2 regions of the Peribacillus sp. TH16 genome follow, and region 1 is predicted to be linked to the other one. Evidence: riboswitches for the same ligand, from Rfam matches in the RefSeq annotation. Region 1 holds a riboswitch; the other holds the start of a gene.
The links. Region 1 has a riboswitch for lysine ahead of JFV29_RS20630 (aspartate kinase). Riboswitches for the same ligand answer to the same signal wherever they lie in the genome.
Positions count from the first base shown of each region.

Region 2: another riboswitch for lysine. It lies ahead of dapA (4-hydroxy-tetrahydrodipicolinate synthase); the one in region 1 lies ahead of JFV29_RS20630 (aspartate kinase).

Region 1 is NZ_JAEKEM010000009.1:1,354,788-1,362,882, forward strand. It holds gene JFV29_RS20605 (hypothetical protein) at 1-398, opposite strand, end outside; gene sdhB (succinate dehydrogenase iron-sulfur subunit) at 667-1,440, opposite strand; gene sdhA (succinate dehydrogenase flavoprotein subunit) at 1,458-3,209, opposite strand; gene JFV29_RS20620 (succinate dehydrogenase cytochrome b558 subunit) at 3,280-3,888, opposite strand; gene JFV29_RS20625 (YslB family protein) at 4,270-4,728, shown strand; gene JFV29_RS20630 (aspartate kinase) at 4,791-6,023, opposite strand; lysine riboswitch at 6,114-6,290, opposite strand; gene uvrC (excinuclease ABC subunit UvrC) at 6,352-8,095, opposite strand, start outside.
Region 2 is NZ_JAEKEM010000003.1:359,182-367,276, forward strand. It holds gene JFV29_RS13015 (zinc-dependent alcohol dehydrogenase) at 1-260, opposite strand, end outside; gene JFV29_RS13020 (MFS transporter) at 585-1,829, opposite strand; gene JFV29_RS13025 (Rieske 2Fe-2S domain-containing protein) at 2,324-3,604, opposite strand; gene JFV29_RS13030 (hypothetical protein) at 3,868-4,110, shown strand; gene JFV29_RS13035 (hypothetical protein) at 4,296-4,538, opposite strand; gene JFV29_RS13040 (NUDIX hydrolase) at 4,595-5,005, opposite strand; lysine riboswitch at 5,624-5,802, shown strand; gene dapA (4-hydroxy-tetrahydrodipicolinate synthase) at 5,941-6,825, shown strand; gene JFV29_RS13050 (VOC family protein) at 7,216-7,605, shown strand; gene JFV29_RS31060 (hypothetical protein) at 7,900-8,022, opposite strand.

The DNA of each region.
Region 1 (8,095 bases):
ACAAACTCTGCTGTATCTTGTGAATACTCTCGGTACTCCACAATAATATCTTGGAATCCATACATAAAAACTCTTTTATTGTCATGACGGAACCAGTAAGGTTGCTTCACTTTAATCTGCAGTTCTGTGATCTCTCTCTTAGGGAAAGGGAATACTAACTTCCCTGCTTCTGTTATCTCCACTGGAACTTCCGCATTATTGACCTGTTTAGTTGGATAAGTTTCAATACGGCGCCATTCTCCGTTTTGGTTCTTGTATTGAATATCTAAAACACTCATAGAATATTCTGGAGATGGATGTAGTAGCAAGGTATTTGTGTAGATGTTATTGGAGATATCCTGAGGGATTGTTACATGAATGATTCCGTATACCTCTGTTTCACATTCGTTCTCGTTCATTTCAGACTGACGAACCTCCAGCATATCGTTAGGCTTGTTTTCTATACTAGAAGTTTGTTTTTCTGTATTTATATAAACGGATAAATAACACAATTAATAAGTCTTTAATAAAGAGAACCCCAGAAAAAACAATATAAAGATAATATCCCCACCATTAAAATCCGTTATTTCTCACCTTTCTTTCCGTAGGCTTTAGATGTGAAGCTGTTCACACTTTTTTAGACAAAAAAAGAACCTATATCCTAAGATACAGGTTCTTTTCTAGTTATTAAACTTCGTCGCTTCCGAAGAAGTTACGGAATTGTTGAATAGTAGTATCACGGTTTAATGCTGCAATCGATGTAGTCAAAGGAATTCCTTTAGGGCAAGACTGCACACAGTTTTGTGAGTTACCGCAGTTTGCAAGGCCCCCATCAGACATAATTGTATTTAAACGTTCAGCTTTGTTCATTGCACCAGTTGGATGTGCATTGAATAAACGAACTTGTGATAATGGTTGTGGTCCCATGAAGTCTGAATTGCTGTTTACGTTCGGACAAGCTTCTAAACATACACCACAAGTCATACATTTAGATAATTCGTAAGCCCATTGACGTTTCTTTTCTGGCATACGTGGTCCTGGTCCAAGATTGTACGTACCATCGATTGGAATCCAAGCTTTTACCTTTTTCAATGAGTCGAACATACGGCTACGGTCGACTTGAAGGTCACGAACAACAGGGAAAGTACGCATTGGAGCAAGACGAACCGGCTGTTCTAATTGGTCAATAAGAGCTGTACAAGATTGTCTAGGTTTACCATTGATAACCATTGAACAAGCACCACATACTTCTTCAAGACAGTTCATGTCCCAAGCGATTGCTGTAGTGTGTTTGCCTTGTACTGTTACTGGATTACGACGAATTTCCATTAGAGCGGAAATTACATTCATATTCGGACGGTACGCTAATTCAAATTCCTCATCATAAGGAGCTGAATCCGGTGTATCTTGACGAGTGATTATAAAACGGACTGTTTTAGTCTCAGATTTAGTTTCAACCATTTTTTTGCTCCCCCTCTTTAATGTTTCGTAGTGTAATCACGTTTACGTGGTGCGATAAGTGATACATCAATATCTTCATAATGGAATTCAGGCGCTTGATCCAAGCCTTTGAATGTCGCCATTGTTGTTTTCATGAATTCCTCATCATTACGTTGTGGGAAATCAGGTTTGTAATGAGCTCCGCGGCTTTCGTCACGGTTTAAAGCACCAATTGTGATTACACGTGCTAATTGCATCATGTTTTGAAGCTGTCTAGTGAAGGCAGCTCCTTGGTTGCTCCATTTAGCAGTGTCATTGATGTTAATTTTCTTGTAACGTTCCATCAACTCAAGAATCTTGTTATCAGTTTCTTTCAACTTGTCATTGTAACGAACTACAGTAACATGCTGTGTCATCCACTCACCAAGTTCTTTGTGTAGAACATACGCGTTTTCATTACCATCAAGAGACATGACATCATTCCATTTTTCTTGTTGTTGTTTTTCGTAACCATCAAACAATGAAGAAGGAATAGACTCTGAAGTTTTATCAAGGCCTTCAATATATTTAACTGCATTCGGTCCAGCAACTGAACCACCATAGATTGCAGAAAGAAGTGAATTCGCACCTAAACGGTTACCGCCATGTTGAGAGTAATCACACTCACCTGCAGCAAATAAACCTTTAATGTTTGTCATTTGGTCATAATCTACCCAAAGTCCGCCCATAGAATAGTGAACTGCAGGGAAGATTTTCATTGGAACTTTACGAGGATCTTCACCCATGAATTTCTCGTAGATTTCAATGATTCCGCCAAGTTTGATATCAAGTTCTTTAGGGTCTTTATGAGAAAGATCCAGGTAAACCATGTTTTCTCCATTAATACCAAGCTTCATGTTCATACATACGTCGAAGATTTCACGAGTCGCGATATCACGAGGTACAAGGTTACCATAAGCAGGGTATTTTTCTTCTAGGAAATACCAAGGTTTTCCGTCTTTATATGTCCAGATACGTCCACCTTCACCACGAGCAGATTCACTCATTAGACGAAGCTTATCATCTCCAGGGATTGCAGTTGGATGAATTTGAATGAATTCACCATTTGCATAATTTACACCTTGTTGATAAACAATGGATGCTGCTGAACCTGTATTAATCATTGAGTTAGTTGATTTACCGAAAATGATTCCAGGACCACCGCTCGCCATGATGACAGCGTCGCCAGGGAATGATTTGATTTCCATTGAAGTCAAGTTCTGTGCTACGATACCGCGTGCTGTTTGGTCGTCATCGATAACAGCTCCAAGGAATTCCCAGCCTTCATATTTCGTTACAAGGCCTTCTACTTCATAGCGACGAACCTGCTCGTCCAATGCGTAAAGTAATTGCTGACCAGTTGTTGCACCAGCAAATGCTGTACGGCTATGTTGAGTTCCACCGAAACGACGGAAATCAAGAAGACCTTCCGGAGTACGGTTAAACATTACGCCCATACGGTCAAACATATGGATAATCGATGGTGCTGCTTCGCACATCGCTTTAACCGGTGGTTGGTTAGCTAAGAAATCTCCGCCATAAACTGTATCATCAAAGTGGATATATGGAGAATCCCCTTCACCTTTTGTATTTACTGCCCCATTGATTCCGCCTTGGGCACAAACTGAGTGAGAGCGTTTAACAGGTACTAAAGAAAATAAATCTACCTGTTGTCCCAGCTCTGCTGCTTTGATCGTAGCCATTAAACCAGCTAGACCTCCACCAACGATAATAATTTTACCTTTACCCAATTCTGTCACTCCCTTATTTCCATTAGCAAAGCTATGTTTTTCCTAATACTTATAAATAAACTCTATCTTCTTATACGAAAGCGAAAATTGCGCTAACCCCTACATAAGAAAGAAGAACGAAAACGATCAAAGTAACGTAAGTCATGATTTTTTGCGATTTAGGTGAAACTGTTAGACCCCAGCTCACTGCAAATGACCATAATCCATTAGAGAAGTGGAAAATTGTCGAAATGACCCCAACTAAATAAAATGCAATCATAAATGGATTAGAGAAAATCTCTGCCATCATGTCAAAGTCAACCTCTGCACCTAATGCTGCTTGAATTCTAGTTGACCAAACATGCCAAACTAGGAAAATCAACGTAATGATTCCGCTTAGACGTTGTAAAAAGAACATCCAATTCCGGAAAAATCCAAATCTACCCAAATTATTTTTAGCAGTAAACGCGATATAAATCCCGTAAACTGCATGATAAATCAAAGGTAAGAAAATGATGAAGATTTCCAAGAAATAACGAAACGGTATGCTTTCTAAGAAATGTGCTGCTGAATTAAATGATTCCGGTCCCTTTGTTGCCATATAGTTGGTAACTAAATGCTCCAACAAAAACAGCCCGATCGGAATAACTCCAAGTAGTGAATGAAGTTTACGATTCCCAAACTCACGATTTTTTGCCACTAAGTGCCCCCCCTTAATTTGTGAAAAATCATGCAAAGATAAACTGGTGGCTACCTTTTATCTCCGCGTGAAAATAAAGTATAGAGTTTGAAACATCCCTATACTTTCTTACAATTATGTGACATGTCCATTTTACTCCTGACTTCTATGTGCGTCAAGAAAACGGATACAAGAATTCTCTTTTTCAGAATAGATTTTATTGGTTAAAATTGTATAATTTTTAATTGTCAAGATTATAACTTGGAGAAATTAGTAATTAATCTATTAATATCCCGGAATAATTTCTCATTTTTTCCCAATTACGATTGAAATAATAAAAAAACAGTATAATTTGCAAAAGAAAAACGTTTATAATAGATTTACAGAAAGAGGCGATAAACTATGAAAAAAAATATTGCTGCAGCGATAGAAGAAGAAGAAATTCAAACAGAAGAATCTCATGTTCCAGCTTTCGGCTACGAATTAATCCGAGAAGTTTTATTGAACGATATTCTCGGAAAAGATTCTAATCAAATTCTCTATTGGGCAGGTAAACAATTAGCGAGAAAATTCCCACTGAATGGCGAACAGGAAGTTGTTGCATTTTTCCAAAATGCAGGCTGGGGCCATCTTGAAATCATAAAGTTTTCGAAAACCGAGATGGAATTATCCTTAACAGGTGAAATAATCAGCCGTCGCTTAGATCTTCATCCTGACTGTCACTTCCAACTTGAAGCCGGTTTCCTTGCCGAGCAGTTTACACTGCAGAAAAAATTCTTAAGTGAATCGACAGAAGAAATCAAACGCCGTGCAAAAAAAGTGACATTTACCATTCAATGGGATCCTAGAGACCCAATCTAATGAGCCTAAAAACAGACTTACCCTTTTTATCGGAAGTCTGTTTTTCATTAGACTCCAAGCAATCAAACAAGCACTTTTGCATGCTGTCCTAATTTAAACGCTTCATGAAGTGCTTCGACTGCCTTCACCATTTCCTTTTCATTGACGACAGTTGAGACTTTAATTTCAGATGTGCTGACCATTTTCACTTGAATACCTGTGTTAGCCATCACTTCAAACATTTCGGCAGCCACTCCCGGATTAGATACCATTCCTGAACCGACGATAGACACTTTGGCCAATCCGCCCTCCGTTTCTATTCTATCGAATGCCAATTGGTCTTTATTTTTTTCTAGCACGTTTAAAACAGCTTCCGTATCTTCACTTTTTATGGAGAAAGAAAGGTTTGTTGTATCCTCTGCTGTCATGCTTTGGATAATAATGTCAACGTTTATTCGGTTTTTTGCAAGTGTCATGAAAATTGTGGATAATGATCCTAGTGATCGGGGCAAACCATTCACTGTGACCCTTGTAATACTGTCTTCAAAAGCAATACCGCGTACAATTAAATTTTCTTCCATAGTTGCTTCCTCCTCAATGGTAGTTCCTGCTTCTTTCTCCATACTCGAACGGACTTCAAGCGGAATCTGGTGGTTTTTCGCATACTCAACAGCTCTTGGATGAAGGACACCCGCCCCTAGATTGGCAAGTTCTAGCATTTCATCGTAAGAAATAGATTGCAGTTTTCGAGCATCTTTTATGTAACGTGGGTCTGTTGTAAATACACCCGTTACATCGGTATAAATATCACATCGGTCCGCATTTAATGCTGCAGCAATAGCCACTGCAGTCGTATCAGACCCGCCCCGCCCTAGTGTCGTGATTTCTCCATTTGCATCATTCCCTTGGAAACCTGCAACGACCACAATTTTCTTTGCCTGAAGCTGAGCTTGAATTCTCGAAGCATCAATGTTTAAAATCCGGGCATTCCCATGAACGGATTCTGTTTGCATGCCAGCCTGCCAGCCGGTGAAAGAAATAGCTTCACGCCCCGCTTCAATTAAAGCCATCGTTAACAGGGAAATCGTGACCTGCTCTCCAGTCGTCAATAACATATCCATTTCCCTCTTGCTTGGATTTTTGGAAATATCTTGAGCCATGTAAACTAATTCATCTGTTGTTTTCCCCATAGCTGAAACAACGACAACTACCTCATTCCCATTCTCTGCTTCCTCGATTACTCGATTGGCAACATTTTTGATTTTCTCGACACTACCGACGGATGTCCCGCCAAATTTTTGAACGATTAATGCCATCCTAATGCACCCTCTTTATCTTTTTTAGGCAATAAAAAAAGCAATGAGAAATATCTCATTGCTGTGATCACGTATTTAATACAGTAAACACAGTGAGATAGCTCTCCAGGGTATACCCCCTGACAATCCGCCATTTATTAAATGTCAGACCAGAAAAACAAGGCATGAGTCTTGTCCTCCTTCGGCGTTATCCCCTTTCAAAACCTTTCATCGAAGCTCATACTTCTCCAGGTTTTTACTCTTGAATTCCGCACCTCTATCAGCACTTTTAAGTTGTCTAGTTGAAAATTCCTTCTTATCATAGCATAGAGAAATGTAGGTAGCAAGATTATTCTTGCAATTTTCTAACGATTCCTTCAGCTACTCCTTTTGGCATGCCTGCCTCTATAATTTGTTCTACCGATGCCTCTTTAATTTTTTTCAATGAACCAAAATGCCTTAACAATTGCTTTCTTCGTTTTTCTCCGACTCCAGGTATATCATCAAGCTGCGAGTGAACCGCATTTTTCCCGCGTAGCTGGCGATGAAACGTAATCGCAAACCGATGCACTTCGTCCTGAATTCTTTGCAACAGATAAAATTCCTGGCTACGCGAATCAAGCGGTACCAGTTCCAGCGGATTGCCAATCATCAATTGCGATGTTCTGTGCTTTTCATCCTTAATGAGACCAGAAAGCGGAATATCAAGACCCAGTTCATTTTCTAAAATATCTCGAACAGCCTCCACATGACCCTTTCCACCATCAATAATGATTAAATCCGGAAGTGGCAGCCCTTCTTTTAAAACTCGTGAATATCTTCTGCGTACAACTTCACGCATCGATTCATAGTCATCGGGTCCCTGGACAGTTTTGATTTTATATTTGCGATACTCTCTTTTTTCCGGCTTACCGTCAATAAACACAACTAAAGCGGAAACCGGATCACTGCCCTGAATGTTCGAGTTATCAAAAGCCTCGATCCGATGCGGGGTATAGATGCCTAATTGCACCCCAAGATTTTCCACCGCATTGATCGTTCTTGCTTCATCCCGTTCAATCAAAGAAAACTTTTCCTGAAGGGCTATGGCAGCATTTTTATTCGCCAATTTAAGCATATCCTTTTTCGATCCCCGTTTTGGATGAATCGTCTTCACGCCAAGCAGCCCTTCAGCCATTTCCGCATCTACTGACTCTGGCAGCAAAATTTCCTTTGGTTTAAAGTGATTGGTAATCTCGTAAAACTGACCTAGGAATGTAAGAAGTTCCTGATCCGGTTCATCATACACTGGAAACAGGGAAACATCCCTTTCTATCAATTTCCCTTGTCGCACAAAAAATACCTGAACACACATCCAGCCTTTATCATAGGCATAGCCAAATACATCACGGTCGATAAAATCAGTCGTCATCATTTTTTGCTTCTCCATCGTGATATCGATGTGGGCAATTTTGTCACGGAACTCCTTTGCCCTTTCGAAATCAAGCTCTTCTGATGCCTCTAACATTTTTTCTGTCAGTTCTTTTTTTATCTCAGTATGGCCGCCGTTTAAAAATCGGTTGATATCATCCACCATTTTTTTATATTCCTGTTCCTCTACATCATACACACATGGAGCCAGGCACTGCCCGAGGTGGTAATAGAGACAAACGCGATCCGGTAGGGTATTGCATTTTCTAAGAGGATAGATGCGGTCGAGTAATTTTTTCGTTTCATTGGCCGCAAAGGCATTCGGATACGGACCGAAATATTTACCTTTATCTTTTTTGACTTTTCTCGTAATGATTAGACGCGGATGCCGTTCAGCAGTCAACTTGATGAATGGATACGTCTTGTCATCCTTCAGCATGATATTATATTTTGGATCATGTTTTTTGATTAAGTTTAACTCTAAAATGAGAGCCTCAATATTTGACGAGGTAACGATGTATTCAAAATCGTCTATCTCATTAACGAGTCGTAACGTTTTCCCATCATGGGAACCGGTGAAATAAGAGCGCACACGGTTTTTTAATACTTTCGCTTTTCCTACATAAATGATCGTTCCCTGACGATCCTTCATTAAATAACAACCTGGTTGATCGGGAAGAAGG
Region 2 (8,095 bases), on a different contig from region 1:
TCCATGACAATACGATCGCCTTCTTTAACTCCCCAGCGTTTAGAGGCCAAATCACCAATTCTGTGTATATGACCCACTACATGATGACCTAAAATCATTGGTTCTTTTAAATTATTGTAATAAGAAACATCGGTTCCACAGACACCAACAATCTCCACCTTTAAAATACCTGTATCTATCTCGATATCCGGTAAAAGAATTTCTTGGATTTCTGTATGTTTTGTATCGGTTGCTACCGCTGCTAATACTTTTTTTTCCATAAAGTCCACCTCAATAAAAGTAATGGTTGCCACTTCTTACTTCACTCTACAGAGATGTGGAGTAAAGTAACTAAACTGCTATACTTGATTTCATTGTCAATAAACATATATATGACCAACCTCAATTAACCTACCAATATTTACATATTTAGATACTCAAGGCTTTATCAGGGCACAACAACCCAATAACAGGGCCAGATCGTTTATCCTTATTCGACATAACACAAACCTAAACTTTAGAAAATAGTAAAACTTATTCATTGGGTCTATATTAATAACACTTTTAGGTCTTAAACCTAATTTTTTTATTTAATATTAATAGGTTCAGCGAACATTCATCAATTGAACTTCTTCTATACTATTTTGCTTAATCTTAGATGCCTTTTTTTCCAGTTTAATAAACAAGAATATCAATGCTCCTAAAAATGGCCCAATAGCCATTGTAGCAAAACAATAAAAGTAATTACCCGTCGCATCAATTACAGCACCAACAGCTAATGGCGACAGCATAGCACCTAATTGCCACATTGCATTTACTAAGCCCGATGCTGTTCCCAATAGTCTTTTTTCTACCGAATGACCAATTACAGTATTCAAAACAGGGTAAAATGCATAGCCTAAAATCCCCATCGCTGGAATTAGCAAATATAACAACGGAAGATTTTTATTATGACCAAACCATAATAACACCGGTCCTAATAATATAAGGATCCAAAATGTTAGAGCTTTACGATCATAATAGTCTGACAAAATTCCTGTAACTGGTTTAGATAGTAAAGCTGCAAATCCAAAGATAGACATAAATAGACCAGCTTGGACAAGAGAAAGATGCAGAGACTTATTTAAATACGAATTGGCCCATGTTGCCGTTGCCATAGTAGCCCACTGCCCACCAAAACCTGCTATGCCTGTTAACATTAGATTCTTATTTTTAAATAGAGACAAAATATCACGACCAGATACTTTATCCCTATTACCTCCTTTTAAATTTTGAGAAATAGGAGTGCGTTCCTTAAGAAAAAAGAATGCGATAACTAGTCCTATCAAAGGAAGGATACCTGAAACATAAAATGCAGATCTCCAACCAAATCCATTTGCCATTGTAGGAACATACAAGTTTACCAATGAAACAGCTAAAGAAGTAGCTGTCATAAATATTCCATTAGCAAGTCCACGTCTATTTTCAGGAAACCAATCATTTATTACTACAAGACCAGCAGAAAAAATAGCCCCAGAACCAATTCCTGCAATAACCCTAGTTGCAATTCCTATTTCGAAACTAGGTGCAACTCCTGTTAGAAATGTAAACAAACCAATTATCGAAAAGCAACCTAGTAAAACTTTTCGATAACCATATCGGTCAATTAAAAAACCACCAGGAATTTGTGTAACAACATAGCCAATATAGAAAGCTGTCATGTAGCTTCCAGCTTGAGTAGCGTTTATACCCAAGTCACCTGAAGCTATCGGAATAATTGGAGACCACGACATTCTACTTACATATGAAAGTAAATATGCCAACCACGCAATCGATAGAGCGACAAAAGCTGATTTCACCTTCGTATTCATCTTTTCTTATTCCCCCTATCAGTTTTTATATATAAAAAAATAATTAATAAAAATCTACACTTTATGAAATTTTATTTTCCATAAAATCAAATTTCATTTTAATAATTATTATTGTAAGAGATTGCGCTTACATTTTTCGTTACTAATTTTTTTGATAGAATAAGATTGACTTATACAAAAGTTTCTCACAACAATTTCATTTTATGAGCACACCCGGGGTGAATCCGGTACAAGCAGAACGAATTCAATAGTCATTTGCATTCTTCTCTCTTCATCTCTAGACCCTTTTTAGGACTATCTGTTTAAATACGACGCAATTTTCCTCTAATACCCCAATGTGTTTTAGGTATCTTTAAAGAGTGGTTCTTGAAACCAAAATCATCCCCTGTGTCGTAGGCGTAATTTGAATGCCTTAACATTCATATGTACTACAGAGGTGTTTAAAAGTTTTAAAATCAATTAGAAATGTAATTATAGATTGTTTACTTCATCTATTAAACAGCCTCGAAGTCCTTTTCATTTAGTTCTAAAGCCTCTTTTGCTCCTTCTTGAAAGGGAACGCCCTTTGGAAGTAAGACAGAAGCAGAACGAATTCTATGACTACTAGGATCCAAAGCCGGTAACTTTTCTCCGTTTTCTAGAGCCCTTACTGCTTTTAACAAACATTGTCGAGCCTTTATAATAGCTGTATCACTTGTTCCTAACTTTTCTTGTGATCGGTCAACAATTGGCCCCGCACTTACTTGAACTGCATGATCCTCCATACCTACACCAAATATACCAGCAAAAGATTCGCCTCTTTTTTGCATTTCTCGATCGATAAGGAAATCATTTTCTTTATTTCCTTTTGTACGGAATGTACCTGGTATCAGTGTTGGATGAATTCCGGCCCCAGACTTCATCTGTTTAATTTCCTCTTCTGTCAGATCACGATCTGGTGTCCAACTCCAGCTCCATACCCAACAGTTTTCATCATCAATAGGCACCCAAGCATGCCCTCCTCGTGGAGCCCCTGCAAACGGAGGTATCATGGAATAAAAAGGCATAAGAAACTGTGTAATCCTCCAATAAAAGTTTTCATCATCGGCCTCTCTTCTTGCACCGATTAATAATCCATAATCGGTATCTGCAACTTCAAAGCGGGGCGCAGTATCTTTCGCTAAGAGTGATGTGCTGTTACTGTTTTTAGAAACTCCTAAACCTCCAACTGAACCGGAGTGAAGAATTGAAACGTGACTTGAATCAATTCCACCTTCTAAAGCTTGAAAAAAATTACTTTCTTGTATTTTTCTAGATAGATGGCGTTGACTATCAGAAACTAGCATCCATTCTTGTTCTGGTAATTCCGGTTTAGATTCAGTTGGTCCCATATATGTCCAAATAACTCCACCACGTTCCTCACAAGGATATGACTTAATTTTAACTTTATCCTTAAACTTACTTTCTGGCGGTTCAGAAGGTAAATCTACACAATTGCCTTCAGTGTCGAATTTCCACCCATGGTATGCGCATCTAACGCCACAGTCTTCATTCCGACCGAAAAAGAGAGACACTTTACGGTGTGGGCAGAATTCATCAACTATTCCAAGTTTTCCATTTGTATCACGAAATGCGATTAATTCCTCACCTAAAAGCTTAACTCGTACCGGTGGACAATCCGGATGAGGAAGTTCCTCTGCTAAAAGTGCTGGGATCCAGTATTGTCTAAGCATATCCCCCATACGTGTTTCAGGACCAGTTCTTGTCAATAAATAATTATCATTACTAGATAACAAATTAATTCCCCTCCTAGGTTTCATTTATGTTCTATTTTCATTTTCGGATATAACTAAAGCGTTTTCAAATTGATTCTTTTTATCTGTCTCATAGAAAATATTAATAGCTTTATTAGCATGGCTGGCCATATTAGTTTTTTTTATAGGCTCAATTAAAATCATCAATTTGTCGGGTGTTAATTACACGTATATAATAATAAGAAAATTGGGAATATTAATTTACTAGTTTATATTTATAGTTTTTAGGAAAGAAGGTTAAAATTATGAATGATAAAGAATTTGAACAATTAATTTTAAAATGTTATAGCAATAAAACAGTTGCAATTCTTGGATATCAAGATAATGGAGGACAGCAACGAGCGAATTTTCTTAGAAGTCACGGAATTGATGTAGTCATTGGTCTCCGAATTGGTGATGAAAATTGGGAGTTGGCTAAACAAGATGGCTTCACCGTATTACCGGTTTGGGAGGCAGCTGAATTGGCTCAAATAGCTCAAGTATGGTAATAAATTTAAAATAACTGTTTAAAAGTATGGAAGATAAATAACACTAACAACAATATTGGAAAAGAATACAAAATTAAAAATCTGTAAAAATAAAAGAAGTGGATTTGTTATCCACTTCTCAGCTTGTAGACAAAGTCCCTTTTTAGGGGAAGTCTATAAGCTTATTTTGTATAATAAAGATAACATTACTTTTGTGGGGGGTTCGTTCGACTTGGAAGCCTTGGGATTTCGGAAACAATGATTCCGCCAGTCGTCCGACTTATATTTCGAAAGCAAGTTTCCGTCTTTTCTTCGTCCATGTACGGTGCTTTTAATTCCGTCAGCTCATCGAGATTAAGCAGAAACACCGGCTCATCCTTACTTATCTTTTCGCTGCCTGGCGTTTCCCCTATCAAAGCATTGCGAAGGTCTACCGTCTTAAAACCCATTCCGGACGGACAAGACACCCCTCAAGCAATTTAGCCCTAATACCATTGTATTTTAATTATTTTTGGAATGTATATCCTGCTCTGGAGTTGCTAATTAGTTTGGATACTCCTTCTGGATAATAAGGCATTAGTCTATCTGCTTCCTCTAAATTTACCCATTCAACTCTTAAAATGTTTTTTTCCTTTGGAATTTGTTCAGGTGATTTTAGAACTTGCCCTTCAAACATAATAAAATATACATGATCTTCATTTATAAATGCTTCATTTAATGCAATAATATCGTTTACCTGCACATCATAGCCCGTTTCTTCTTTAACTTCTCTGATGGCTGCTTCTTTTAGAGTCTCATTTGCTTCAACTGCTCCTCCTGGTAAGGACCAAGTGTTATTTTTTTTATTTAGTACCACTAAAATCTTATTGGTATCCTCGTTAAACAAAAGTGTGTACACAACATCAACACGATTCAAATTCAATACTCCTTTTCTTATTAGTTAAGAGTTAAACAAGTCTATTGTAAATTAAACATCTTTATTTGTAATTAATTATCTTTATTGTCATTGAACACCTTTTAGTGATCCATTGGACAACTAACTCAAACAAATTATAAATCAGTTCAATCTCATTTTGGATAGCGTTTACTCTTTGGTAAAGTTGCCCGATTACACAATACAGCTTAAAGAATCAATGGAGTTCTACTTACAATTGAAGCGATTCGTTTTCTTGCTTCCCAAACTTCACGGATTTTCATATCTTTTCTTTCCTTTGTTAGTTTTGTATTAGTCATGTTGTGCCCCCTCCTTGATCATTATTCTTGGTATTCATAAGATAAATACTAATTCCTTCTATAAGATATATCAATTGTAAAAACTGACTATAAAAGGGTGAAAAACTTTTCAAACAGTTTGTTTTATAAAACTATTAATCTGTTGAGTTTACATAATAGATGAATCCACCCCAATACCTTAGCCATTTCCATCGATTATCCATGTATTCTTAAAAAAATATTTCTAAATTGGCCTTGCAATAGAAAGGATTTCCTGTTATATTACAGTCAATTAAATATTTTCTTACTTCATACTTTTTGAAGTGAGGATAGAGGAGCAAAGACCATTAGTACACATTTTGAGGAGAATGAGATCCTATGACTATTGTGGAAAGGGGAATTTGCCGAAGCGGAAAGAATCTCATGTTCTTGAAGCTGGTTCTGCTATTGAATAAATACAGAACTGTCATATAGGAAACTATATGGAGGGCTATCTTACGCGCCGAAACGATTTTTTTTTATTAAATATTGTTTCTACTGCAGCAGCGAATCCTCGTTGTTGCTTTTTTGCGTTTACTCCTGAATGGCCCTGACCACCTCTGAATTTTTTTAAAAAATTATACTAAAGGGTGTGAAGTTATGAATTTTGGCCAAGTTTTAACCGCAATGGTTACCCCGTTTAATCATAATAATGAGGTTGATTTTAATGCTACGAGAACTTTAGTAAATTATTTAATTGCTAATGGTTCTGATGGATTAGTTATAGCTGGTACAACTGGAGAGTCGCCTACATTAACAGCAGAAGAAAAAGTAGATTTATTCAAATTTGTTGGGGAAGTTGTCGATGGAAGAGTTCCAGTTATAGCTGGAACTGGCTCAAATAACACGAAAGCTTCGATTAGCTTAACAAGACAAGCAGAGGCAGCAGGAGTCGATGGAATTATGCTCGTCACCCCATACTATAACAAGCCGTCTCAAGAAGGATTATTTCAGCACTTTAATGCGATTGCCCAATCAACATCATTACCGGTAATGCTTTATAATATTCCAGGACGAAGTGTTGTAAACATGTCAGTAGAGACGATTGTTAGTCTCTCAAAGATTAACAATATTGTCGCAGTAAAAGAAGCAAGTGGTGACTTAGATGCCATGGCACAAATCATAAGCAAATCCTCTAGTGATTTTACGTTGTACAGCGGCGATGATGGGTTAACATTACCTGTTTTAGCTATCGGTGGAACAGGCATTGTTTCGGTTTCTTCACACATCATTGGTAATGAAATGCAAGAAATGATCAATAGCTTTAAAAATGGTGATGTCCATGGTGCTGCTTCTACACATCGTAACCTTCTTCCAATTATGAAAGCATTATTTGCTGCATCAAACCCATCACCGGTAAAATCGGCATTAAATATGCGAGGATTAAATGTTGGAGGTGTCCGCTTACCATTGGTCCCTTTAAACAATGAAGAAAAAATAGCACTACAAATAGCTCTACAACCTAGTAACGTAGAAGCTGTTTAGTTGAATAAATAAAATAATGATTCATTCAGCGAGACTGGCGCTAAAGGTCTTAATTCTGTCTTTGTTCTTTTTGCTTGCGTAGCTGCCATCCGTACGTTTATAGCATATCGAATGATTGAAACTAGTGAAAAGGTTCTAGAAGATATTGCACCATAGGAAGACAATCTTTAAGGGGTAAGGTTGAAAAAACCTTACCTTTAATTTTTTTACTAACGGGTCTTAAGTTCCATAATTACCTTTTCTTTCACTTCGTTTTTATCTTTTTACAGATGATAGATAGATAAATAAAAATAGTAAACGCATTAATTCTTTGATAAACCAAAATAAATGTTTACTAAGTTGGTGTATATTTATTTAAATTTATTATTTATGTTGAAAGGAAGAATACAAATGATAAAAAAAATGGAACATATAGCTATTATTGTTACTAATATGGATCATACTATTCAATACTACTCAGATATGTTTGGGTTTAAGGTTCGCCTTCGAGGATCTTCAAAAACAAGAGAGATGGCATTTTTGTACTTGGAAGAACAGCCTAGTATGGAAATTGAACTAATCAAAGACATTGAACCTATTGGTAAGTATAACAAAAGTGGAATCGTTAACCACCTTTCTTTTACAGTAGAAGATATTAATATAGCAATTAACCATTACCGGAATAAAGGAATTGAATTTTTATCCCCTCAACCACAACCAACACTTGAATGTGGACGTATGATTTTATTCAATGGACCTAATGGTGAATTGCTACAATTGGTAGAACGAGCAAAAGATTAAAGATACTTAATATGAGATGAAATAAGTAAAGTTTGATCATTTCTGTGACCCTTATTATATTAAAAGCCCTTCACATCTAAGGAGTAGACAAATTTCATAAACCGAAAATATATAGAAGGTTGGGGATATACTGATTATTGATGGTGATAAGATTACCAGATCCAAAGAAGGCACTGAAAAGTAAGAAAAGAAATCAATGACTTGATGGATGAATTGTTTGAAGATTAACAGATTAGCCCTTCTCATTTAGGAGAAAGGCTTTTACGATTTGATAGACGCAGAAAGTTTATTTGTCTACATTATTTGTTCATCTGATTTTTGGATGATTTCTTTTAGTTCTCCTGTATCACCTTTAGCATTAATAATTTCAAAGATCTCATTTAAGCCATCTGAGGTTTTTTCATCTTCCGTTTTCACAATATCCCTCCTAATTGTGATATCTTTTAAGGTCTCCCAAATTAATAAAAATAACCCCCTCCAAATAGGAGAG